DNA from 3 places in the Rossellomorea sp. NPDC077527 genome. Region 3 is predicted to be linked to each of the others. Evidence: riboswitches for the same ligand, from Rfam matches in the RefSeq annotation. Region 3 holds a riboswitch; each other region holds the start of a gene.
The links. Region 3 has a riboswitch for thiamine pyrophosphate ahead of thiT (energy-coupled thiamine transporter ThiT). Riboswitches for the same ligand answer to the same signal wherever they lie in the genome.

Region 1 (3,280 bases), on a different contig from region 3:
CTATCGGTCCGGAATGAAGACGATGCGAGTGTCATGTAAACACCTATTCCTTTCTGGGCACCTAACCATTCAGATATCACCGCTCCCATTACACTATAGGTAGCTGAAATTTTCAATCCGGAGAAAATGGAAGGCAGGGCATGTGGCCACTCCACTTTCCTGAATATCTGCCCTTTTGATGCTCCCGACATCTTCATATATAGGATGTACTCTGCATTCGTCTGTCTGAATCCATCCATTGCTGAAACCGCCACCGGAAAGAAGCAGATCAACGTAATGACGATGATCTTTGGTAACAATCCAAATCCAAACCAAATGACAAGTAAAGGCGCCAAGACGATAATAGGTATATTCTGCGACAGAATCATCAGAGGATAGAAGGCTTCCCTTACCTTTGGCAGGAGATGGAGCCCAACCGCTGCCCCGATTCCGATCGAACAGCCAATCACAAACCCTACAATTGTAAGAAGCGTCGTTGAAGCAAGATGTCCCTTGAATGCAGACCACGAGGCAACACCTTCTGACCAAATGTCTGAAGGGGAAGGCATCAGCCAAGCTGGCACATCAAATACTCTTATGCTGACTTCCCAAATGATGAATAAAAGGATGAGGACCAAGAAGGGTCTCCATCCTTTCGATAGCCATGTTCTCATCCTTTATACTTCTCCGTTAATTGGTTCATTTCAATACCATCGGGCTGATATAATACTTTGATTTGTGAGATGACGTTCTTGCTTCCTATTTCAATCATCCGTTCATTCATTTGTTCAATCACCTTAAATAAATCTGATAGATTTCCTTCCATCGTCGTTTCTAAGGGATGGACTTCATATCGGACACCTGATTGTTCTATGATGGCAATCGCCTCATCAACATATGGAATGACATCTTCGCCGTTCTTTGTCTTCGGAATGATTTGTATACTTACGAGTGCGTTCCCCATTTTATTCACCTCTTATTTCGGTAAGAATTCGTTCGTGAATGCTTTCTTGCTTTCAAGTTTCTTATCTAATAAATCATTATCATACATCCAAGATGCATAGTTCTCCCACACTTCAAGCTTTTGCTCTCCCCATCTTTCAGCGTCATCCTGATACTTAGGGGCTAACCATTCCTGGCTCTTAATGACTAATTCTTTATCAAGATCAGGAGCTGCTCCCAGAAGGATTTCACCTGCTTCTTTCGGGTTGTCGATGGCATACTCGTACCCTTTGGAAGTTGCGGCAAGGAATGCTTTAACCGTTTCTGGATCTGATTCGATCATTTTTTCATTTGTTGTCAGCACCGGAGTATAATAATCCAATTTCTCAGAATAATCCTTTACATACATCATGTTCAGCTCTTCACCGCGAAGCTCAGCCTCTATACCAGTCCAACCATAGTAAATCCAGGCAAAATCAACATCTCTCTTGACGGCAGTAAAGAAATCAGTGTCTCCCATATTAATGAAATTCACTTTTTCTACATCGGCATTTTTTTGTTTCATGATGGAATCCATCACGGCTTTCTCAACAGGGGACCCCCAGCCGCCATAGCTTTTCCCTTCAAAATCCTTTGGCTTTGTAATACCCTTACTCTTGGGGGATGCAAACCCCGAAGTATTATGCTGAATAACAGCAGCAATGGATACGAGAGGAACATCCTGGACTCTCGCCTGTGTGACACTTTCCTGGTAGCCTACACCGAATTCTGCTTTCCCTGAAGCAACAAGTTGATCGGCTCCGGATTCTCCAGGTAGGATGATATCGACATCAAGTCCCTGGTCCTTAAAGTAACCTTTTTCTTTCGCTACATATAATCCTGTGTGATTGGTATTTGGTGTCCAGTCGAGTACAACCGATACCTTTTTAAGACCTTCTTTCTTCTCATTGGCTGTATCTTTCCCGGCACTACAGGCCGTTAGTAAAAATACTGAACAGATGATGAACATCCATTTTTTCATCTTGTTTCCTCCTTAAATCTTTTGCAGTTTCAACGTTTATTCCATTATTCTTCGCTTATGAAGGTAAATGAATGTAAAACAAAAAAGCGTCCCGGGCTGAAAGCCTTGGACGCATCATTAAACTTGGTTATGTATCGTTTAAGAGAATGTTTCCTACGCTGGTATCAGCCAGTTCAGGTTCAAAGGGTCAGCATCTAAAGGATACAATCTCAACCGGCCATTCCGGTCCCCCTACACATAGAATATGAAATTAACGTTATCTTCTTTCCTACTGTGCCATAGAACGGTTTGTTATTCAAGTATTTCCTTTTAAATTTAGGATCTCTTTTCGCAAAGAGTGTATTGTTATTCTCGCACAGACTATGATTTGCAGATGCTCTGTCACCTGAGTCTGTGGAAGAGGGTGAAGGGAACTAGTGTTGACAGAGCAAAATGGTTCATAAATAGTCAAGAATGTGCATTAGTACTATCTTGGACAGTTTATTGGAGTGGGAATCAATAACAAGCCCATATATCCAAAAGCAACAATCGTTTACGAAAACAGCCTTATTTTAATCCCTGAAAATAATCAGAATTGATCAGTTCCTCAATAAAAAGCATGCAGGATGAGCCCGCTTCTGAATACCCTTGGTGTGAATACAAAAATGCATATTGCAGAAGGAAAAGGATGATGATAGACGGCAATAGTCGATTCTCTGTGGTGGTCAATGAGGTATTGCTTTCATATCCGTCTAGAAACACTTGTATACATCTGATTGAATCGTATCTCTTCTTGTTCGCGCTATTCTTGAGAAGACCTGCGAGGAAGTAAGCGATGTCTGTAATACGGGGGGCAGTCCGAATCCGCGCGAAGTCAATAACACCGATGATTTCTTCCCCCTTCATCAAGATGTTTCCCGAGTGGAAGTCACTATGAACAATTTGGTGTGGCAACTGAGTGTAGTATGACTTCCACCCCTCTATTCTTGATAGTAATCCTGCACCACGTTTTCCGATCGATGTGTTTCCAAGTACGGACATCCACTCTTTTACATGACGTTCAATATCCCAATCCACCACTTCCTGTTGACTGCGATACCCTTCAAAAAGGAGATGAATGTCTGAAAGGTATGCCCCGGCATTTGCTAGTGCTGTCATAGAATATATCTTTAAAGACCTTCCTTCCAGGGCTTTATAAAGTGAATATATTTGTTCTCCTTCTTTCACAAATGGGTACCCTGAAGAAGTTAATAATGGTGATTCAACACAATGGCGGTTTTCCAATAGATAGGAGGTTAAATAGAACTCCTCCCACCTTTTCTCAATGGATAAATCCTCTCTCTTCTTTAAATAATATAC
Region 2 (3,280 bases), on a different contig from region 3:
AAACAGACGCTGTGCTTTCCTCGTCCAACAGTGAGGTCGGTTCATCCAGGAATAGAGTATGGGGTTCTAGAGCAAGAACAGAGGCAATGGCCAACTTTTGCTTCATACCTCCTGATAATGTTGAGATTTTCGTATGGGGATCTTTCATCTCCAGTCCCACTTCCGATAACAGCCTGCGAATGGTCTCTTTCATCTCCTCTCTCTTGATTTGTAAATTCTCCAAGACAAAGGCCAATTCTTCATCTACAAAGGGCATACAAAATTGAGAGTCGGGATCTTGAAATACATATCCATATGAATCAGCTATCTCCATGTTGGAAGCTCTCATAGGGACATCCACAGACCGGGGGATCACCCCGGATAAAACATGAAGAAGTGTTGATTTACCACATCCTGATGGACCCAATAGCAATACTTTTTCCCCTTCATTGATTGACAGACTGACATCATTAAACATCCGTTTTTCCGATCCGGGAACTTTAAGTCGAAGGTTTTCAACATGCATAAAGTTCACCTCTTAATGATGCAATGAATCGTACTCTTCTTGATCAGCACGCCTTACAAGACTTGTGACTCCGGTTTTCTCGAGGGCCCTAACCAAATAAAAAGATCCTGCACCGGCGATGACAATCGAACCAAGTAATCTCGCAACAATGAATAAGGACAGATTCCAAAGGGCCAAATCTCCAATATATCCTTTCATGTAGTCCATAAAGATGGAACCACATGCAGAACCAACTGCCGCGAAACATATAATCGAAAGATCATAGCGTTTATATTTCGTCATAAAGAAAAACAACTCTGCCATCAACCCTTGAATGATTCCAAATAAAAGCACCTCCAGTCCCCATTCTGAACCCATGAGAAACTCCCCGGATGAAGCGGCGATTTCGGCTAAAAGGGCCACTCCCGGTTTTCGGATAATCAAGAATGCCACTGTGGCCGCCATGAACCACATTCCATAGATGAATTGATCCGCATGTAAACCGATTGGCTTCATTAAGTTGTAAAATGGTCCCCAAAGTTTATAAATAACTCCAAACATGATGGAAATGACTACTGTTACTAAAATATCCGTCAGTTTTAATTTAGACATGCTGCTCACCCCTTTTCTTTCCGGCATCCAGAGCAAACGGCCATTTTTCAAGAGTATAAGCCATTTCCCAAAACTGTAACTCATAGATGCTGCTCAAAATGAAATTTTCTTTCATTCTTTCTTTATCACATGCGCTCATTGTTTCTGCCAATTCATCAAGACGATTGATTTGTTCTTCGACTAACTCTTTGAACCATTCCCCTCCATATGCCTCAATCCATTCCTGATAAACCGGCTCTTCCGGAGTGCATGATTTCAAGCGTTCCCCTATCTCGTAATAGAGCCAGTAGCATGGGAGAATCGCCGCCAAGATATCCGCAAGACCTCCATATCTCGCAGAACGATACATATGCGACGTATAGGCATATGCTGTGGGAGCCGGTTTGAAATTCTGTATTTCCTCCTCCGTGATACCTAATCGTTTCGAGAAATTTTCATGAAGTGAAAGCTCTGCTTCATTTGTTCCTACAGCGTGCGATGCCATTCGTGATGTAGTATGTAGATCCATTGCTTTTGACGCACCGAGCGCCTGCACCTTCGAGAAATGTGAAAGATAATAGGCATCTTGCAAGAGGTAGTACTTGAACTTCTCGATGGGGAGCGTTCCATCCCCGATCCCTTTGACGAAGGGATGATGGAAGCTCGCGTCCCAAATTTCCTTGACTTCATTTCGTAACACCGTTGAAAATGACATTATTTCCTACTCCTTTTCCAGACGACCCGAAATGGGCAACAAAAAAAGCCACTTTCCATGATGCATACCGCATACAGAAAGTGGCTTGAGATCAGAATGATAGAATCGTATTCTCCGTGACCTTCAAACACCACTTCCCTCCGCTGGTCTCAACCAGATCAGGTTCAAAGGGTCTTAAAGTCACACTTTAATCTCAGCCTTTTAGAAGGCACCCCTAGTGGATCGTCTTATGAAATTTTGTTTTCGATGTTATCGTATCATGATTCATTTCGTTGTCAACACAAATAGCACAAATCATAGTTTTTTATCAGTTACAAATTGACCCTTGGATGCAATGACATCAAAAGATTTAGCAGTTTTCATTTTTGATGAAATATTTTTTTCTAAAAAAATTCGTCAGTCCCTTTATCTCTTCTTTTTAGAATAGAATAAATATTCAATATCATGCTAGACCATAAAGGGACGAACCTTGTTAAAAGGTCCGTCCCTCGAATTATTTAAACCACCCTTTTTCTTTCGATTGTGTGATGGCTTCGATTCGATTTTTCACTTCAAGCTTGTCGAGTATGGTAGAGATATAATTCCTGACAGTTCCTGTTTTAAGCTGTAGTTCATCGGCGATTTCCTTTGTGTTTTTCCCGTCGGCAACAAGCTCCAGTACTTCTTTTTCCCTGTCTGTAAGAGGGTTCTCTTCACTGTAGACATCATCCATTAGCTCAGGTGCATAAATGCGCTTGCCATCCATCACAAGTCGGATCGAGTTCGCCAGTTCTTCACTAGGACTGTCCTTCAACAAATATCCTTTCACTCCACCTTTGAGCGCACGCTGGAAATAACCTGATCTTGCAAAAGTAGTAAGGATGATCACCTTGCAATCTTCCCCCTTTAATTCCTCAGCTGCTTCAAGGCCGGTCTTCTTGGGCATTTCAATATCCATAATGCATATATCAGGTTTAAGTTCGTGGACGAGGGCAATGGCTTCTTCTCCATTGCCCGCTTTTCCTACCACTTCCATATCATCTTCCAAACTTAAAAGCGAACCCAGTGCGCCCAACAGCATCCGTTGATCTTCGGCAATCACAATTCGAATCATTCCATTCCCTCCCTATCTGTCTGCTTGATTACTTTTGGCACCCGCATAATCAAGGTGGTGCCTTCATCCGAAACAATGTCGAGACTGCCATTCACAAATTCCAACCGCTCTCTCATTCCGATCAGACCGCTTCCTCCTGACTGTGAGTAATCACTTCCGATCCCTACACCGTCATCTTTCACCAAGATGGTCATCTCTTTATCCGATTCTTCAATAAGGAGTTCACAGTAGGAAGCCTTACTATGTTTGACTACATTCGTCACTGCCTCTTTTAAGCACATGCTTAAGATGTTTTCCATAAAGAGAGATGCTTGTGGAAGGTTGCTTTCTTCACACAAGATGAATTCGATATCAGCTGCCTTTAAGAGCTGTTTGATCCTGACAATCTCATCCTTCA
Region 3 (3,280 bases):
CCGCGCAAAGAATTTAAGAGCGAGTTGAAAACTAAACTATTTGAGGAGATAGATGGGCAAAAAAAGAGTGGGAGGAAAATGGGAAGATTGGTCCCGAATGTATTGGCTGCAGCCTTTATATTGGCGGGGATATTCTTGACTTTCGAACTGATCGATGTCGAAAGGGACGGTCAAAATGCTTCAAAGGAGCAGGACGTCATCGTAGCTCCTACCCCAGAAGAGCCTACCGAGCTGGATGAGCCTACGGCAGATAAATTGATTGTAGAAGCGTTCAATCGATATGATACCGTCCTTAATGATGAAGGGATGGGTGAGACCTTTATCTATGAAGGTGAGTCCTATCGGTATATGAGTGAAGGATTTGATTCAGAAGAAAAAGTGATTCACTATCTATCAAAAAGCTTTACCCCGGATGCTGCCGAGAAGCTCCTCGGGAACCATCCCTTCATTGTGTATAAAGGGAAATTGGCCCAGCCTGATGTAACTTTTGAACCTGGCAATGTATGGACCGACACCACGGCAGTCAAAGTGAGGACGACAGAAGCCATGAGTGATGTGACATACGAAATACCGGTTTCGGAGGGGCTTGGGAGAGTCAATGTTCAAAGCTTCAGACTGGTTTTTGATGGAGGATGGAAGTTCAGTGTGAAGTTGCCATTTTCATTTAGAGAAGTAGAGAAAGAGACCAAAGAGTGGAACCTCACGTTGACACTAGAAGAAGAGGCGGTCTACCAGGAATTTTCCCGGGATCCAAGAGAAGAACATTTACACGGGTTATCACCCATCAGCATTGCAAAAATTTATGTCCAGGCAACGTTGGATGAAAGAGACGACCTGGTTTATGAAATGTACACAGACAGGGCAGGGTATGTACAGTGGACCAAGGAAGAAGACGAGAAGTTTCCCAAAGCGGACAGGGGGACAAAGGAAAATATTCTACGTGTATACAAAGGTATAGAAAACGGTAAATTTATTCAAACAGGCGATACGGATGGATATATTAAGTATGACAATGGTAGCGAAGGGGGTATGGGCTTTCAAATGGTCAAGGATGAAGATGGCTATTGGAGCGTAGGATTCATGCCGACTCAATAGAGTGCATGAATCTGGGATTAAATAGAGTAAGTAAGTCAATATATTCTAAAACACGAACAGTAAATGTAGTATGTTGATTGGGACAGAAGGTGCTCAACTCACATATAGCGAAAAGTGGTACCTTGAGTGATTGGAAAGGGAGCAAAATAAAGGCAATTAAAATAGAGCTGCTTAAAATGGGTATTTTGTCACATTCCATTAGAGTAGCTCTTTTGTCATGGCTTATTGAATAGGTATATAATAGAGAGTATACGAGTATAGTAGTCAAGAAGAAATAAAAAGGGGGCTAGATGAATGATCAGATTGTCCAGGACAAAGAGAGTCATGTTACTCGGTTTCGCAATCATCCTCATAATAGTAGCCAACCGGATTTCCACTGTACAGCACCTGACGGCAAGAATCGCCACCAACCTCTATGTGAGCCTTAAATACAAGGATCTGGATCTGGAATACCAAAACGTCGAATTTTCACCCCAGTTTGGAGATTACTCTGTCGCATATAAGGACAAGGATGGAAAAGTATATGGATTCATGGTCACCCCTAAGTCAATGCCCGTCATCATTCTTCACGATCCTCTCAGTGAGACACCTTAAGGAAAAGAGCCTTTCGACCTTTTAATCTATCATTTTTGATGTATAATAAAGCATAATAACTTCATAAACGTTACCACAAGGGGAGCGAAAGCTGAGATTGAACAATGTGTTCTGACCCTCTGAACCTGTTAGTTAGGACTAGCGTAGGGATGTGGAAGATACGCCTCTTTGTGCGTGTTTTAATTCATGCATTCATCCTCCTTATGGTTTCGTTTTATTACATGAGGAGGATTTTTTATGAAACACACTCGACTTATTGTATTGCTTGAAGCGTCATTGATGGCAGCCTTCGCCGTCATCCTTGATATGCTGCCCTCTATTAAGCTATCACCAAGTATCTCCATTTCCATTGCCATGGTTCCAATTTTTCTATTGTCCTATCGAAGGGGCTGGAAAGCGGGACTGACAGGGGGCTTCTTATGGGGAATCCTGCAGATCGCCCTAGGGGATGCCTGGATAGCAACGCCGGTTCAAATGGTGATTGAATACTTCATTGCCTTTGCTTTTATCGGTTTCGCGGGGATGTTTGCCGGGAAGATACAGGGTTCATTAGGAGACAGTCGTCGATCCAAAGCGATTCTATGGGTTGTGATCGCTACATTTGTAGGAAGTCTCGCCCGCTATTTCTGGCATTTCATCGCAGGTTTCGTGTTCTTTGCCGAATATGCACCGGATGATATGTCTCCATTGCTCTTCTCTTTCATTGCGAATGGTATCACAATGCTTGGGTCGGCTCTGTTGTGCTCCATTGTGTTGGCGATCATCACCAATATAGCACCAAGACTGATTAAAGTACGGACACATCAACATGATATCAGCCGAAAGGCTTCATAGAAACAACAAGACTGGTCCATTCCAAAAGGCCGGTCTTTTTTTGTCAATACACCCCAAGTCTTAGAGTAATTTACTTCTACGGCTTCTGTTGAATAAACGGGCCTTTTTCTATACTGAAGATACGATGATTGTCAGGAGTGAGTCGAATGTCAGATTGGATCTTGAATATAGCGGAAGAGTGGGGGATTTGGGGTGTATTGTTTTCTCTATTTATTGAAGGAAGTGCTTTTCCTTTTGTGGGCACATTTTTTATCGTGACGATGGGATTCATCCTGGACTTAACGTGGGTGGAAATCGGGATTATTTCGGTTGCGGGAAGCCTTCTATACACAGTGGGAAGTTATATTCCATTTTACATCAGTTTGAAACTGGGGGATAAATTGGAGGAGAAGCTACATCCCAAGAAGCTGGAAAAGCTTAGGGCAGCCGGTCAAAAATTCAATCGTTATGGAATATGGAGCGTAGCGATTGCGAGTCCACTTCATATAGGGAATGTCATCCCATTCCTTGCGGGCATGGCGAAAATGGATGTGAAGGCCTATTCCCTCCTCACGATGCTCGGTATTGCTCCATCCACTTTTCTGTTTTTGAGTATTGGACAGTTATATGAGGGAGAGAAAGAAGTGATTCTTAAAATGATGGAGGACTATCAAGTGGGGGCCTTTATCGTTTTTGTCATCATAACGGGTTTGTACGTCGTTTTAAAAAGGAAGAAGAAGAGAAGGGTGTACACGAAAAATCACTAATGGGATTGGAG

Region 1: it holds a riboswitch for thiamine pyrophosphate, as region 3 does, so the genes downstream of both, ACIGG7_RS13865 (ABC transporter substrate-binding protein) here and thiT (energy-coupled thiamine transporter ThiT) in region 3, are expected to answer to the same signal.
Region 2: it holds a riboswitch for thiamine pyrophosphate, as region 3 does, so the genes downstream of both, tenA (thiaminase II) here and thiT (energy-coupled thiamine transporter ThiT) in region 3, are expected to answer to the same signal.

The regions. Positions count from the first base shown of each region.
Region 1 covers NZ_JBITVL010000003.1:780,373-783,652, forward strand. Annotated here, with positions in the region: gene ACIGG7_RS13855 (ABC transporter permease) at 1-653, opposite strand, end outside; gene ACIGG7_RS13860 (thiamine-binding protein) at 650-943, opposite strand; gene ACIGG7_RS13865 (ABC transporter substrate-binding protein) at 956-1,942, opposite strand; TPP riboswitch at 2,076-2,185, opposite strand; gene ACIGG7_RS13870 (phosphotransferase) at 2,489-3,280, opposite strand, start outside.
Region 2 covers NZ_JBITVL010000004.1:263,210-266,489, forward strand. Annotated here, with positions in the region: gene ACIGG7_RS15725 (ABC transporter ATP-binding protein) at 1-505, opposite strand, end outside; gene ACIGG7_RS15730 (ECF transporter S component) at 518-1,096, opposite strand; gene tenA (thiaminase II) at 1,089-1,790, opposite strand; TPP riboswitch at 1,909-2,016, opposite strand; gene ACIGG7_RS15740 (response regulator transcription factor) at 2,284-2,883, opposite strand; gene ACIGG7_RS15745 (sensor histidine kinase) at 2,880-3,280, opposite strand, start outside.
Region 3 covers NZ_JBITVL010000001.1:79,318-82,597, forward strand. Annotated here, with positions in the region: gene ACIGG7_RS00380 (DL-endopeptidase inhibitor IseA family protein) at 79-1,095, shown strand; gene ACIGG7_RS00385 (hypothetical protein) at 1,390-1,689, shown strand; TPP riboswitch at 1,758-1,856, shown strand; gene thiT (energy-coupled thiamine transporter ThiT) at 1,927-2,523, shown strand; gene ACIGG7_RS00395 (DedA family protein) at 2,670-3,269, shown strand.